3 regions of the Heliomicrobium undosum genome follow, and region 2 is predicted to be linked to each of the others. Evidence: riboswitches for the same ligand, from Rfam matches in the RefSeq annotation. Region 2 holds a riboswitch; each other region holds the start of a gene.

Region 1 (5,058 bases), on a different contig from region 2:
GATTCGCGATCCGTTCCACTTACTCCCGAAAAGGGTGTAGAAAAAGCCAGGGTTCCGCAGGGAATCCTGGTCTGAAACGGTCTTCCTATTCGCGAATGAGGCAGAAAAATCCTTCGCATGTTCAAATGTTTTTTATGTTTTATTCAATTGATGTGCAACGTTCCCCCACTAATACTTCCGCGCAACATCAGAAACACGGCTCAACCAGAGCGCCAGCACCAGGAGATACCCGAAGAAATAGACATAGGCAAAACGTTCGGGAATCACCGGCCCTGCCAGGATCAGCAGCAGCGAAACGGCGCCGATAGCGATAAATTGGTTTGCCACCCAACGGACGAGGCCCTCCTTGTCCTTCGCCTCATCGTAACCGGCCAGCCATTCCACCGTCTGTCCCTTTTTAAGAGCGAAGCCCCAGGCGAAAAAAAAGACCATGTTGAAGAGCGGGAGCAGGGTGTTCACTTTCATGACCGTTTCCTCCCTTCCCATAGGAAAAGGGGCGCCCCGGCGCCCCTTCTTGCTGATGTTCTGCTTCGATTGCTGCATGGTTTGGTTTCTATCGACGGGGCTCCCCTTGGATTGCGCCGGCATAACGCCCTGAATATCTGAATAAGCGAACCGCATTTCATGCCGCCCGTTGAGACCCGCCTCCGCTACACCTGCCTCATATCGGCGATCCCATTGACAAAGGACGCCACAACGGGGCGCATCCGTTCAAACTCGACCAAGAAGGCGTCGTGACCGTGGGGGCTTTTCAGTTCCCAGTAGCCGGCGTCACAGCCGGCTTTTTTCATGATCTCGGCCATCTCGATCATATAGACGGGCGGGTAGATCCAGTCGGAATCAACGCCGATGAAAAGCGTCCGGGCGGCGATGGAGGCGAGTGCCTTCTCGTAGCCGCCGCGGCCGCGGCCTACATCAAGCAAGTCCATGGCCTTGCAGAGGTACATGTAGGTGTTGGCGTCAAAACGTTGGACCAGTTTGTCGCCCTGGTAGTGCAGGTAGCTCTCGATCTCGAAGCGGTTGTCAAAATCAAAGTATGCCTTCGGCTGGTTGTTCGTCATCCGTCGTCCGAACCGGGCGGTGAAGAGTTCGTCGCTGCGGTAGGTGACCATGCCGAGCATCCGGGCGATGGCGAGGCCCTGGGCCGGCCCTTTTCCGGGCGCGTAGTCACCGCCGTTCCAGGCGGGATCGAGCATGATCGTGCGGCGCATGATCTCGTTGAAGGCGATGCCCATGGCCGTCATGCGGCCGGCCGTGGCGATGGGCAGCAGGCCGTCCATCATGTCCGGGTAGGTGACGCCCCATTCGAGGACCTGCATGCCGCCCATGGAACCGCCAGCCACGAGCAACAGCCGTTCGATGCCCAGGTGATCGATGAGCGCCTTCTGCACCCGCACCATGTCGCGGATGGTGTAGACAGGAAAGTCCATCCCATAGGGACGTCCCGTCTCCGGGTTGATGCTGGCCGGCCCCGTCGTTCCCCGGCAGCCGCCGAGGACGTTGGAACAGATGATGAAAAAGCGGTTCGTGTCAAAGGGCTTGCCCGGGCCGATCAGGTCGTCCCACCAGCCCGGCGCCTTTTCGGCCGGGTGGTTCTTGCCGGCGGCGTGATGATCCCCCGTCAATGCGTGGGCGATCAGGATGGCGTTGGAGCGTTCCCGGTTCAGGACGCCATAGGTCTCATAGGCCACCGTGATGGGGCCGAGCCGGCTGCCCGATTCCAGCACAAAGGCGTCGGACCCCTCGGCGAAGGTAAACGTTTGGGGTTGGACGATCCGTTCGCGGCTTCCCATCAACCCCCAGTTGGCAACGGCCCCAGTGCTCATTCGGATCCCGCCTTCTTACGCCCGGCCTTCGGCGGCCCGCAGCGCCTGATCAAGGTCTTCTATCAAATCGTCCGGGTCTTCCAGACCGATGGAGAGGCGCACCAGATCGGGGCTGACGCCGGCGGCGCGCAAAGCCTCCTCGGAGAGTTGGCTGTGGGTCGTCGACGCCGGGTGGATGACGAGGGACTTGGCGTCGCCCACGTTGGCCAGGTGGGAGAAGATCTGCAGGCTGTCGATGAAACGACGCCCCCCTTCGACGCCGCCTTTGATGCCGAAGGTGAGGATGGCGCCGGCGCCCTTGGGCAGGTATTTTTTCGCCAGATCGCAGGAGGCGTGGTCGCTGCACTCGGGGTAGGAAACCCAACTGACCAGCGGGTGGTTCCGCAGGAAGTCGACGATGTGGCGAGTGTTGCTCACATGGCGATCCATCCGCAGGGAGAGGGTCTCCACACCGTGGAGCAACAAGAAGGAGTTGAAAGGGCTGATACAGTTGCCCATATCGCGCAGGAGTTGCAGACGCGCTTTGACGACGAAGGCCGCCGGGCCGATGTCCTTGGCGTAGACGACGCCGTGGTAGCTCGGGTCGGGGTTGATGAACCCGGGGAACTTGTCGTTCTGAGCCCAGTCAAACTTGCCCGAATCGACGATGACACCGCCGATGGAGGTGCCGTGACCGCCGATGAACTTGGTGGCCGAGTAGACGACGATGTCGGCGCCGAAGTCAATGGGCCGGCAGAGGGCGGGCGTGCCGAAGGTGTTGTCAACGATTAGGGGGATGCCGGCTTCATGGGCCACAGCGGCGACAGCCTCGATGTCGAGCACGTCACACTTGGGGTTGCCGATGATCTCGCCGTAGATGGCCTTCGTCTTTTCGTTGATGGCAGCCCGAAAATTGTCGGTGTTCGAGGGATCGACAAAGCGGATCTTGACACCGAGACGAGGCAGCGTATGGGTGAAGAGGTTGTAGGTGCCGCCGTAGAGGCTGGTGGCAGCGACGATCTCGTCACCGGCAGAGCATATGTTCAGGATGGACAGGGTGATGGCCGACTGGCCCGAGGAGAGGGCCAATGCGCCGACGCCGCCATCGAGGGCGGCAAGCCGTTTTTCCAGCACGTCAGTCGTCGGGTTGTCGATGCGGGTGTAGATGTGACCGGGCTCTTTCAGGGCAAAGAGGTTGGCGGCATGCTCCACATCACGAAACACATAGGAAGTGGTCTGATAGATCGGAACCGCCCGGGAAAGGGTGTCCTGGTCGGGCACATGGCCTTCGTGCAGGGCGATCGTGTCAAAGCGCCATTTTTTCTCTGTCATGGCTGTGCTCCCTTCTCGTCTTTCATAACGTTATAACACCCTTCAAGGGGGTACGGGCGGGATGCAAAAACCCCCTGCGCAGACGCAGGGGGTATACTTCTATCCGCCTCATCTGCCAGGACGAGTCCGTCCTGAAGGAATTGGCACCATGTCGCATCAGTTCCCACTGTTTGCGACGGGTTGCCGGGTTTCATCGGGCCCTTTCCCTCCACCTCTCTGGATGAGTGTCTTCAATTTTCGGCCGGCTCCATAATGGGCAAGCGCTTGGAGTTTATTGTACCCGTGACAGCGGTTGCCGTCAATTGAAAAAATGAAAGGTAACAGAAAATTTACTGACTATGTTATCACCCACTACCGGTCGGGCAGCTTGCCTCGACCAAGCTTCTATTTATCTTCCACTCCGATGGAGGGAATGGCTTGTCCCCGTGGAATACATCATCGTTGTCGGATCGACATTAAGATTCCATGAAAAAGAAGGAGGCCTTCTGTTGCGCAATCGCTGGTTGAAACCGCTTTTTCTGTGCCTGCTGGTCCTCGCCTTGGCGCTGACGGGCTGCTCCAAACCGTCGCCTAGCGCAAAAGCTCCCGGCTCGGGAGGATCGCCATCCACAACGACGACACAGGCAGCCTCACCCCAAAGGGCTGCCCAGGACGTATTGCGCGTTCATTTCATTGATGTGGGACAGGCGGATTCCATCCTGCTCCAATCCCCCGGCGGGCGTTTCGTCCTTGTTGACGGCGGCAATGTAGATGACGGCCGGCTGGTTGTCGATTACCTGAAGCGCCAAGGGGTCAAAGAACTGGCCGCCGTCGTGGCCACCCACCCCCATGAGGATCACATCGGGGGACTTGATAAAGTCCTCAAAAGCTACCCTGTCGGCCAGGTGTACATGCCCAAGGCGACGACAACCACGAAAACCTTTGAGTATTTTTTAAACGCCGTAAAGGCGAGCGGCGCCAAACGGGTGGAAGCGAAAGGCGGCGTGAAACTGGATGTGCCCGATATGGACGGCGTCTTCCTCGCGCCGAACGGGACCGGTTATGAAGAGATGAACGATTACAGCGCTGTCCTCAAGGTCAACTACGGCAAGACCTCCTTCCTGCTGACCGGCGACGCCGAGGCAAAATCGGAAGGTGAAATGCTGGCCCAGGGATATGATCTGAAAGCAGATGTGCTGAAGGTGGGGCACCACGGCAGCACCAGTTCCACCACAAGCCCCTTCCTGAAGGCGGTATCGCCGAAATACGCCTTCATTCCGGTGGGCGACGGCAACGACTACGGCCATCCCCACAAAAAAACCCTCGACAAACTGGCCAAAGCCAGCGTGGAGGTCTTCCGGGCAGATAAAAACGGCACTGTTGTGGTCACCAGTGACGGGAACAAGGTCAACTTCGAACTGGAAAAACGGTAAAAACAAAAGCATTCGCTCATAACGCTAATCGCGTTAATAAGGATGAGCATCATCATCTGTCCGCTTCACGCGGACAAGGAGACTTATGAGTCGGGATAAAGGCCCGGCTCTTTTTTTGTTTTCGCCCTTCTATTCTTTTGGGAACTAGCCCTTCTATTTTCAGTTTAATTTGAATAAATAGGTATAGTAGGATATTTTTTCCATTTTTTCTTTTTGGTCTTCTTCGGTTGACCCATTATTGGCGGAGGTGGTTCTTTGAAACGTTCGGTCCGATCCTGCCTGTTGGTCTTCGCCCTCGTTCAGGTCTTCGCCTGCAGTGAGGCGGAAGCGCTGCCATTGCGCAAAGCGCCCGCGTCGATGCCGCCGCCGGCGGCGCTGGCAGCGGTTTTGCCTGGCGCGACGACTACGTCTACGCCTTCCGTCTTGACACCGTCTAACCCGACTTCGACTGCGACAACCCCTCCGGGGAAAACCCCGTTGACCGCTGCCTCCTCGGGCGCGGGATTGAC
Region 2 (5,058 bases):
AGCCAGCATGGAGACGATTGCGGCAGCGACAGAAGAGACGAGCGCCATGGCCGTCGAATTGGCCGGTTCGGTGCAGAAGTTTCGATTGCCCGACGTTCGCGCCGTCATGAGCGCCGCTGAACTCCTGGAGAAGGCCAAGTCTGACCACCTGCTCTGGAAGATCCGCATCCAGAACATGCTCAAAGGCTATGAACAGGTCAACCCCGAGGAAGTGACCTCTCACCACCACTGCCGCCTGGGCAAATGGTACTTCGGCGCCGACAACCCCTTTAAGCAAGACCCCGACTTTGTCTCCCTCGACGGTCCCCACGCCCGTGTCCATGAATTTGCCATGAAAGCGGCTGACGCTTTCCGCGCCGGTCAACACGATGTGGCCCAGCAGATGCTCGCTGAGTTGGAGAAAAGCTCTGAGGAGGTTCTCGGCCGGTTGAACCGGTTGATCAGTAAAGCGAAGTGATCCCGTTATGAAACCGGGCCGCGCTGCCCGAAGAAGATCCTTGTTATCTATTCTCTAAGCAAACCATCCTGATGGTGATAGGAAGCTCGCGGAAGGTGATACTAACCCCTGAAGACAAAGGAGGTTGGAGGCCATGCCGCTTCATCCAAAGTCACTAGCCGGGAATACCGGGCAAACCCCTGCAAAGGGTGACGAAAAAAGAGGGTTGCAAAACTCCCAGGGGGACCCTGAGGCTGTTGATGAGATTCAAGAGATTGACGGCATCAGCGGGCTCCAGGAGATCGACACGATACCCGAGATTTCAAAGGATTACTAGCGAAGGGCAACAAAAAAAGGGCTGGTCGCTGAGGCAGCGGCCACGCCCTTTTTCCGTTTTCACACCCTATGTAACAGTGAAGCAGCCTCGGTTTTACAGGATCACCAAAACGCTGTAGAGCAACGCCACGAGGAAGCGGTAGTAGGCGAACGGCGCCAAACCGATCCGCTGCAGCAGCTTTAAGAACCAGACGATGGCCGCCCAGGCGACGACGAAGGAAACGACGAAGCCGAGGGCAAAAAAGGGCAGGTCGGACGCATCGAGGAACTGGTAAGACTTCAACATGTCATAGCCCGTGGCGACGGTCATCATCGGCACGGCGACGATGAAGGAAAACTCGGCGGCTACGGCCGAGGTCATGCCAGCCAGCATGCCGCCGGAAATGGTGGCGCCGGACCGGGAAAAACCGGGCCAGAGGGAGAGGCACTGAGCAAGTCCGACGAAGAGCGCCTGGCGGTAGTTGATCCGTTCGAGATCGTCAACCGGGCGACGGGGACCACGCCACCAGGTAGCCGCCAGCATCAAAAGGCCGCCCAGGACGAGACCGATGACGACGGATTGATCGGAGAAAAGCCCCTTGATCGATTTGTGAAAGAAGAAACCGAGGATGCAAGCCGGCGCCATGGCGATGGCCACATGCCAGATGGTAAAGCCCCGGTCATCGAAACGGATGCCGTCAGCAAAGAGGTTTAAGATCAGGTTTAAGAAACGGTCCCGGTAGAGGACGAGGACCGCCAGGATGGCGCCCAACTGGATGAAGACCTCGAAGGTGGCCGCTTTATCCCCCTCAAAGCCAAGGAGGCTGCCGACGAGGATCATGTGCCCTGTTGAAGACACGGGAATGAACTCTGTGAGGCCTTCCACGATTCCGAGAATGACGGCGACGATATACAGGTTTTCCATGGCAACTCCCCCAACCCTAACATTCCTCTCCTACAATAGGGGAGCCATGGCCTAAAGTCAACGGGAAAGGGCGATTTTACCCTTCAGAAAACAGGCTTGTGCTCAGATAGCGTTCCCCCGTATCGGGCAGGAGGACGACGATGCGCTTGCCCCGGTTTTCCGGTCGCTTGGCCGCCTCGATGGCGGCGAAGGCGGCGGCGCCGGCGGAGATGCCCACGAGCAGCCCCTCCTCCCGGGCCAGGCGGCGGCTGGTTGCGAGGGCGTCGGCGTCAGCGACAGGGAGGATTTCATCGATGAGACCGCTGTCATAGACATCCGGGATGAAGCCGGCGCCGATGCCCTGGATCCCGTGGGGGCCCGGTTTGCCGCCGGAAAGGACGGGAGACCCCGCCGGCTCGACAGCGATGACCTGGAGGTTGGGGTTTCGCTGTTTCAGTGTTTTGGCCGTTCCCGTGATGGTGCCGCCGGTGCCGACGCCGGCGACGAAGATGTCCACCCTGCCGTCTGTGTCTCGCCAGATCTCCTCGCCGGTGGTCACCTGGTGGATGGCGGGATTGGCGGGGTTGGCGAACTGCTGGGGCATGATCGCGCCAGGGGTCTCCTTCACGATCTGCTCCGCCTTTTGCACAGCGCCGCGCATCCCCTCGGCGCCGGGGGTGAGCACCAATTCGGCGCCAAAGGCCTTTAGAAGATTGCGGCGCTCGACGCTCATCGTCTCCGGCATGGTCAGGATCAGCCGGTAGCCGCGGACGGCGGCCACCATGGCCAGGGCAACGCCGGTGTTGCCGCTTGTCGGTTCGACGATGACAGCACCAGGTCGCAACAAGCCCCGTTCTTCGGCGTCCTTGATCATGTTGAGGCCGATGCGATCCTTCACGCTGCCGCCGGGGTTGAAGTACTCCAACTTGGCGATGATCTCCGTCACAGCGCCGCTGTCAGCGACGGATTTCCCGTCACCGCCGTTAGCGCCGCCGCGCGCAACAGCATCGCCGGCAGTTGCCGATCCAAGAATCCGGCGCAGTCGAACCATCGGCGTATTTCCAATCAATGCGGTCACATCCTGGGCAATCCGTTCCATAGAAAACACACTCCTTACTGCAAAAAACCGACTATCTAAGTCGGAATATCTTATTTTTTTACTAGACTCCATGATAGAAGGGGTGGGGAATCCTGTCAAGGAAAGGGAGGTTTTTCGCAAAGAAAAGTATTTGTCTAATCAGCGAAAAAAACTCTTGACGTCTGACTGTGATTCCCGGTAATGTATAGTCAATCCGGTTGACGCCGGAAAAATCGAATAAGACGCTCTTATCAAGAGTTGGTGGAGGGACTGGCCCGATGAAGCCCGGCAACCAGCAGGCATGCCTGCATGGTGCCAATTCCTGCAGGGGAAACCCTGAAAGATAAGACTTGCCCTGTCTTTATGACGGTCTTCTCTTTCAGAGAAGACCGTTTTTGTTTGGGCAGATAAATAGCGCACAGATGAAGAATCAATCACGAAAAGGAGAGGTTTCGCATATGCGCATCGATTCACTGTTGGCCCAGGGGGGCAACGGCAAAGACGCAGGCACAGGCGCCGTTAGTTTCCCCATCTACCAGTCGGCCACCTTCCGTCATCCGGCTTTGGGCGAAAGCACCGGCTTTGATTACAGCCGCTCGGGGAACCCCACCCGTCAGGTTCTCGAAGAGCTGATCGCCAAACTGGAGGGCGGGCGACGCGGACTGGCCTTTGCATCTGGCCTGGCGGCGATCACCGCCGTTATGTCACTCTTTAGATCCGGAGATCATTTCATTCTCTGTGAAGACCTCTACGGGGGGACCTACCGGCTCCTAGACCAGGTTTTTCGTCCCTGGGGGTTTACGGCGAACTATGTGGATACGAGTGATCCGGAACAGGTGAGCAAAGCGATTACGGCCCGGACGAAGGCGATATTGGTTGAAACCCCCACCAACCCGACGATGAAAGTCACCGATCTCCGGCAAATCCGGCGGATTTGCGACGAACACGAATTATTGTTGATCGTCGACAACACCTTTATGAGCCCCTACTTGCAGCGGCCCATCGAGTTTGGCGCCGATATCGTCGTTCACAGTGGCACGAAGTATCTGGGTGGACATAACGATGTGGTGGCCGGTCTGGCCGTAGCCGCCACAGAAGAACTTGGTGAAAAGCTGGCTTTCTATCAAAACGCCACCGGCGCCATCCTCGGCCCTTTTGATTCATGGCTGCTTGTGCGCGGCATGAAGACCTTGGGAATACGACTGGACCGGGCGCAGGAAAACGCGAGCGCCATCGCCCGCTGGATGTCATCCCATCCCGCTGTGGAACAGGTGTATTATATCGGCCTCGATAATCACCCAGGCAGAGAGGTTCATTTTCAGCAGGCCGGCGGGCCTGGGGCGATGATATCCTTTACCCTTCGCGATGCCGGAAAAGTCCCGGAGACGCTGTCGCGGATCAAAATGATCTCTTTTGCCGAAAGCCTGGGCGGCGTTGAATCGCTGCTCACCTTCCCGGCACGCCAGACCCACGGCGATATCCCCGAGGATATCCGCCGGCGCTGCGGCGTTAACGACCGCCTGTTGCGGTTGTCCGTCGGGATTGAAAATGTCCACGATTTAATCAATGATCTGGAGCAGGCCTTGGCCTGAAAAATTCTCATCTGCGTACGAAAATGGTGATTGACAGATAACCCGACAGCCTTTAATATCATAAATGTAAATCGAAAAACTCGGAATTAACCAACGCTGACCGGATAGACCGGAGGCCGAGGCGCTTCGATCCAAGACAGGGATCGAAACCCTTGGCCTCTTTTTGTCTAGATAAGGGGGAGTGGCATGGACTGTATCAACGATTTCCCCGTCCGCTGCAGCCAAGCAGTTCATGACGACCGGGGCAACGGATGTAGGGACTTTCAAAAAACCTACGGATATATAGGTGTATCCTTCACAGGTGTTTTGCTAAGCGGTGCGAGGTCGCGCCGATATACCACTAGCGATGTGTATGAACGACACGGAAAAATGAAGGAGGATGTTTTCCATGGCCAAAATTGCCAACAATATCACTGACCTGATCGGCAAAACGCCGCTTGTTCGGCTGAACCGCGTGACCGAAGGGCTGGAAGCGGACGTGGTCGCCAAGCTGGAGTACTTCAATCCCGGCGGCAGCGTGAAAGACCGTATCGGCTACGCGATGATCAAAGACGCCGAAGAAAAAGGGTTGCTCCATAAAGACTCCGTGATCATCGAGCCGACCAGCGGCAACACCGGCATTGCCCTCGCCTTTGTGGCGGCTGCCCTCGGCTATCGGGTCATTCTGACTATGCCGGAGACCTTCAGCATTGAGCGCCGGAACCTGCTAAAAGCCTACGGCGCTGAACTGGTG
Region 3 (5,058 bases), on a different contig from region 2:
GGCTGCGCCGAGGGCGGCTACGGATAGCACCAGGAGGCCGCCAATGAGGCGGGTGACTTTTTTCTGCAACAGTTGGTTGAACATAATTGTGATTCTCCTTGTCTGTTTTTTGCTGTGGTGTTGGTGAGTTTCTCTGTGTCTGTATTTCCTGCAACCTGTGTTTCCGGGGCATCTAAGCGCCCGATACTTTTCTGCGTTTAAGGTCTTTTCTGCGTTACAGTTTTCTAAGGTGTTCTTCTTGCACATTAGCTGTGTTCTCTGTGTTCCTCTGCTTCCTTAAGGTGCTTTTCCTGGAGCCTTCGCTCGCCCCTTTCTCGCCGCAGAAAGGCGAACGCTATTTTGTCAGCTTTTCACACCAGCCCGCGGCGCTTGCGGATCCGCCCGGTGAGCCAGTCGCCGAGGCTCTGGAAGACCTGCACCATGGCCACCAGTACCACGACCGTCACCCAGGTCACATCGCTGTTGTTGCGCATGTAGCCTTCTCGGATCGCCAGATCGCCCAAACCACCTCCTCCCACAGCGCCGGCCATGGCCGAGTAGCCGATCAAGGTCACAAAGGTGATGATGATCCCCAGCAGCAGGCCGGGCAACGCTTCCGGCAGGAGCACCTTGCTGATGATCTGTCCTGGTGTCGCCCCCATGGCCCTAGCCGCCTCGATGATGCCCTTGTCGACCTCTTTGAGGGAGGCCTCGATGATGCGGGCCACGAAGGGGATGGCGGCGACGGTGAGGGGGACGATGGCGGCCTGGGTGCCGATGCGGCTGCCCACGAGCAGCTTGGTCAGGGGCAGGATGGCCACCAGCAGGATGATAAAGGGGATGGAGCGGAAGATGTTGACGGCGATGGCGAGGAAGCTGTTGACGAGCCGGTTGGGCAGGACGCCGGCTTTCTCCGTCACGACCAGGAGGATGCCCAAGGGGATGCCGAGGAGCGTCGAAAGGCCGGTCGCCGCGATAACCATGTAAAAGGTCTCCCATGTGGCCTGCAAGTACGTCTCATTCACGGTCGATCACCTCCACCTTCACATCGCGGGAGCGGATATAGGCGAGCGCCTCGTCGACCTTGACCGCTTCGCCAGTCAACTCCAACAGCAGCGTGCCGAAGGGTGTCTCGCGGACGGTGTCGATGTTCCCGAAGAGGATGTTGGCGTCGACGCTAAAACGGCGGATGACTGAAGCGAGAAGGGGCTCTTCTGTCGCGCCCCCTGCAAAGGTGATCCGAATGAGGCGACCGCCGTTGCTGCGCTGAAAAGTACCTGCCGCGAGGAGGTGGCGGAGCTTCTCCCCCTCGAGGGCGCCCCGGACGAATTCCTTGACGACGGGCGAACGGGGATTGGTAAAGACCTCGCGCACTGGTCCAGCCTCGATGATCCTGCCGCCTTCGATGAAGGCCACCTCGTCGCAGATCTCCTGGATGACCTGCATCTCATGGGTGATCAGGACGACGGTCAGGTTGAAGCGCCGGTTGATGTCGGCGATGAGTCGCAGGATGGACTGGGTCGTCTGGGGATCGAGGGCGGAGGTGGCTTCGTCACAGAGCAGGATCTTCGGGTGGTTGGCCAGCGCCCTGGCGATACCGACGCGTTGCTTCTGGCCGCCGCTCAGGTGGGCCACATAGGTGTCTTCCTTGTCTTCCAGCCCGACGAGGGGCAGCAGTTCCTTCACCCGCGCCCGGATCTGCGCTTTGTCCATACCGGCGATCTCCAGGGGGAAGGCGATGTTCTCGCCGACGGTGCGGGAGGTGAGCAGGTTGAAGTGCTGAAAGATCATGCCGATCTGCTGGCGAAGCGCGCGCAAGCGGCTATCGTCAAATCGGGCGATGTCCTCGCCGTCGATGACGACGCTGCCCTCGCTGGGCCGCTCCAGCATGTTGATCGTGCGGATGAGGGTGCTCTTGCCGGCGCCGCTCGGCCCGATGATGCCGTAGATTTTTCCCTCAGGGATGGTAAGGTTGATCCCGTCGAGGGCGGTGAAGAGCCCCCCGGCGGCGGGGAAGACTTTTTTCAGGTTGCGGATTTCGATCATGGTGTCTCCTCGTTTCGGTGAAGTGTAAAAACTCGCTGACATGAAAAACGCTGGTGACGCGAAAAAATGATGGTACAAAACAAAAAACCTCTTCGACAAGAAGAGGTTTTTGCGCACGCTTATTCCCCTCCTTATCTCCCGGGATGCGTCGCATCCCGCAGGAATTGGCACCGTGTTATACATAACCGGTTGCCGGGCGTCATCGGGCCAGTCCCTCAGCCATCTCTTGATAAGAAGTCCGTATTTCGTTGTCACGCACTTGAGTATAACAAGCACAAGCTTCGCTTGTCAATCGGTTTTTTCTACTCCTCCCCCGGTCCATGGGGAGTCGGCCTTGCCACGCCGGTGCGCCGCGCCACCTCGACGACGGCCCGGGCGACGACCGAGGCCACCTCTTCATGGAAGATGGAGGGGATGATGTGTTCGGCTGACAACTCCTCCTCGGGAACGAGGCCGGCCAAGGCGTAGGCGGCGGCTAAGGACATCTCGTCGCTAATCGTCCTGGCGTGGCAGTCGAGGGCGCCCCGAAAGATGCCGGGGAAGGCCAGGGCGTTGTTGATCTGGTTGGGGTAGTCGGATCGGCCGGTGGCGATGACGCCGGCGATGTCATGGACCGTCTCGGGCTCGATCTCCGGTTCGGGATTGGCCAGGGCGAAGATGACAGGCCGGGCGGCCATGGTCTCCACATCGGCCCGGTCTAAGACACCGGGACCGGAGACACCGATAAACACGTCGGCGCCGGCGACAACCTTTTTCAGGGGTCCCTTGACACAGCCTGCGTTGGTGTGTTCGGCGATCCATCGTTTGGACGGCTGCGACGGCCCTTCATCCCGGGAGATCGCCCCTTTGCGGTCGCAGACGATGAGGTCTGTGGCGCCGGCCTTCAGCAGCATGGCGGTGATGGCCATACCGGCTGCGCCGGCGCCGGCGATGACGATCCGCGCCTGCGCCAGTTCCTTGCCTACCACCTTCAGTGCGTTCAGGAGCCCTGCCAGGGTGACGATGGCCGTCCCGTGCTGGTCGTCGTGAAAGACGGGGATGTCAAGGATTTCGGACAGCCGCTGCTCGATCTCGAAGCACTTCGGCGCAGCGATGTCTTCCAAATTGATGCCGCCAAAGGCCGGGGCGATGGCCCGGACGGCGTCGATGATCGCCTGCGGCTCATGGACGTCCAGGCAGATGGGCACGGCATTGATGCCGGCAAAGCGCTTAAAGAGGACCGCCTTGCCCTCCATGACCGGCAAAGCGGCCGCCGGACCGAGGTCGCCCAGGCCGAGGACGGCGGATCCGTCGGTGACGATAGCGATGGCGTTACCCTTCATCGTGAGAGGAAAGGCCATGTCCGGCTCCCGAGCGATCAACTCGGAGATAGCGCCGACGCCGGGAGTGTAGATCAGGGAGAGGTCTTCCCGGTTGGCGACGGGACAGCGGGAACGTACCTCGATTTTGCCGCCCACGTGGCGGAGAAAGACACGGTCGGCCACGCGGATGACCTGCACACCCGGCGTCTCCCGCAGTTCCGCCAGCAGACGCTCAAAGGCGCGGCTGTCGTGGAGGCGGACCATCAGTTCCCGTATCACGTGGGTGGTCGAGGCCGACACCAGGTCGATCGATCCCGGGTGCCCCTCATGGGCGGCGATAATCGAAAGCACCTGGGCCAACATCCCCGGCTGGTTTTCCAGTTTGAGACGCAGCAACACGTTCACCGCAATCGACATGACAACACTCCCTATCTTGGCGCCGCGTGAGCGGGCGCGAGTATGTAGAGTAGACCCTCGTTTCTGTCATCCCTTCACAGGAAGTATTGCACATTTTCCCCTTCAATCCCTTCACAAAGTCCAGAAAAAAAGAAAAAAGGGACTTATTACAATCCCTTTTTATCAAAAATTTAATATGGATGAATGGAGGTGGTGTCTAGCCTGAGAAGGGCGCTCTAGGGGTCCATGCGAAACTGTTTGGCTTTTTCTTGGAGCGATTGAGCGGACTGGCTGAGCTGGCCGCTGCGTTCGGCCATCTCCTCGGCCACAGCCGCCTGCTCCTGCGTAGAGGCGGCCAGTTGTTGCGAAAGGGCCGAAAACTCGCCGGCCACCCCTTCGATCACCCCGGCCGACGCGTTCATCGCTTTCACGGAGGCAGAGATCATATCGACGGCTTCCTGCATCTGACGAACACTGCCTTCAGTGCGCATGGCCGACCCGATGACCTGCTCCAACGCTGCGGCCCCTTGCCGGATCAGGCCCACCTGCTCGCCGATCGATGTCACGTTGGCGTTCATCATATCGACCATGCCCGAGATCTCCTGCTGCATGTTGCTGACAAGGCTCGTGATCTGCGTCGCTGCCCGGGCTGATTCCTCGGCCAGCTTGCGCACTTCATCGGCGACGATGTGAAAGCCACGCCCATGCTCGCCGGCTCTCGCCGCTTCAATGGCAGCGTTCAAGGCGAGCAGATTCGTCTGCTCGGCGATGCCGGTGATGGAGGTGGTGATCACCCCGATCTCCTCGGATAGCCCGTTGAGCCGGCGAATCGCCGCCGTGCTGGCGTCGACGGACTGACTGACGCCCTGGAGGTGCTGGGACGCTTTTTCGATGGTGTCGTGACACTGGGTTGCCGCCGCCGTCGATTGTCGGGCGTCCTGGGCCAAGGCGTTTGAAGCCGCTTCCCCCTCATGAACATGCAATTCGCTGGCTTGCACATGGTCGCGAAAACGGGCGACCTCCGCCACCTGCTTGCCGGCGCCTTCCGCCAACCCTCCGACGGCTTCGGCGAGTTGTGTCGCCGCCTCACCCACCTGGTTGGCCGATTCGGTCAGGTGACAGGACGATTCGTCCAGTTGTTTCGACTCTGCCAGCACCTGGCTGACGATGCCGCGCAGGTTGACGGTCATTGTGGTGAAGGACTGGGCCAACTGGCCGAACTCGTCTTGAGAAACAACTTCGTTTTTCACCACAGATAAATCGCCCTGGGCGACGCGCTCCGCCTGTTCTTTCAGGTGTCGCAGCGGACGGGCCACGCGTCGCTCGATCAGCAGAT

Evidence for each region. Region 2 has a riboswitch for S-adenosylmethionine ahead of GTO91_RS09480 (trans-sulfuration enzyme family protein). Riboswitches for the same ligand answer to the same signal wherever they lie in the genome.
Region 1: another riboswitch for S-adenosylmethionine. It lies ahead of GTO91_RS14470 (homocysteine synthase); the one in region 2 lies ahead of GTO91_RS09480 (trans-sulfuration enzyme family protein).
Region 3: another riboswitch for S-adenosylmethionine. It lies ahead of GTO91_RS11455 (methionine ABC transporter ATP-binding protein); the one in region 2 lies ahead of GTO91_RS09480 (trans-sulfuration enzyme family protein).

The regions. Positions count from the first base shown of each region.
Region 1 is NZ_WXEY01000021.1:41,356-46,413, forward strand. It holds gene GTO91_RS14460 (DUF3784 domain-containing protein) at 169-465, opposite strand; gene metX (homoserine O-acetyltransferase MetX) at 651-1,826, opposite strand; gene GTO91_RS14470 (homocysteine synthase) at 1,842-3,137, opposite strand; SAM riboswitch class I at 3,243-3,364, opposite strand; gene GTO91_RS14475 (ComEC/Rec2 family competence protein) at 3,641-4,549, shown strand; gene GTO91_RS14480 (VanW family protein) at 4,805-5,058, shown strand, end outside.
Region 2 is NZ_WXEY01000008.1:82,075-87,132, reverse strand. It holds gene GTO91_RS09500 (methyl-accepting chemotaxis protein) at 1-457, shown strand, start outside; gene GTO91_RS09495 (hypothetical protein) at 591-773, shown strand; gene GTO91_RS09490 (undecaprenyl-diphosphate phosphatase) at 867-1,676, opposite strand; gene cysK (cysteine synthase A) at 1,753-2,754, opposite strand; SAM riboswitch class I at 2,979-3,083, shown strand; gene GTO91_RS09480 (trans-sulfuration enzyme family protein) at 3,192-4,325, shown strand; gene cysK (cysteine synthase A) at 4,714-5,058, shown strand, end outside.
Region 3 is NZ_WXEY01000012.1:9,334-14,391, reverse strand. It holds gene GTO91_RS11465 (MetQ/NlpA family ABC transporter substrate-binding protein) at 1-84, opposite strand, end outside; gene GTO91_RS11460 (methionine ABC transporter permease) at 351-1,004, opposite strand; gene GTO91_RS11455 (methionine ABC transporter ATP-binding protein) at 997-2,025, opposite strand; SAM riboswitch class I at 2,154-2,261, opposite strand; gene GTO91_RS11450 (NAD-dependent malic enzyme) at 2,328-3,743, opposite strand; gene GTO91_RS11445 (methyl-accepting chemotaxis protein) at 3,959-5,058, opposite strand, start outside.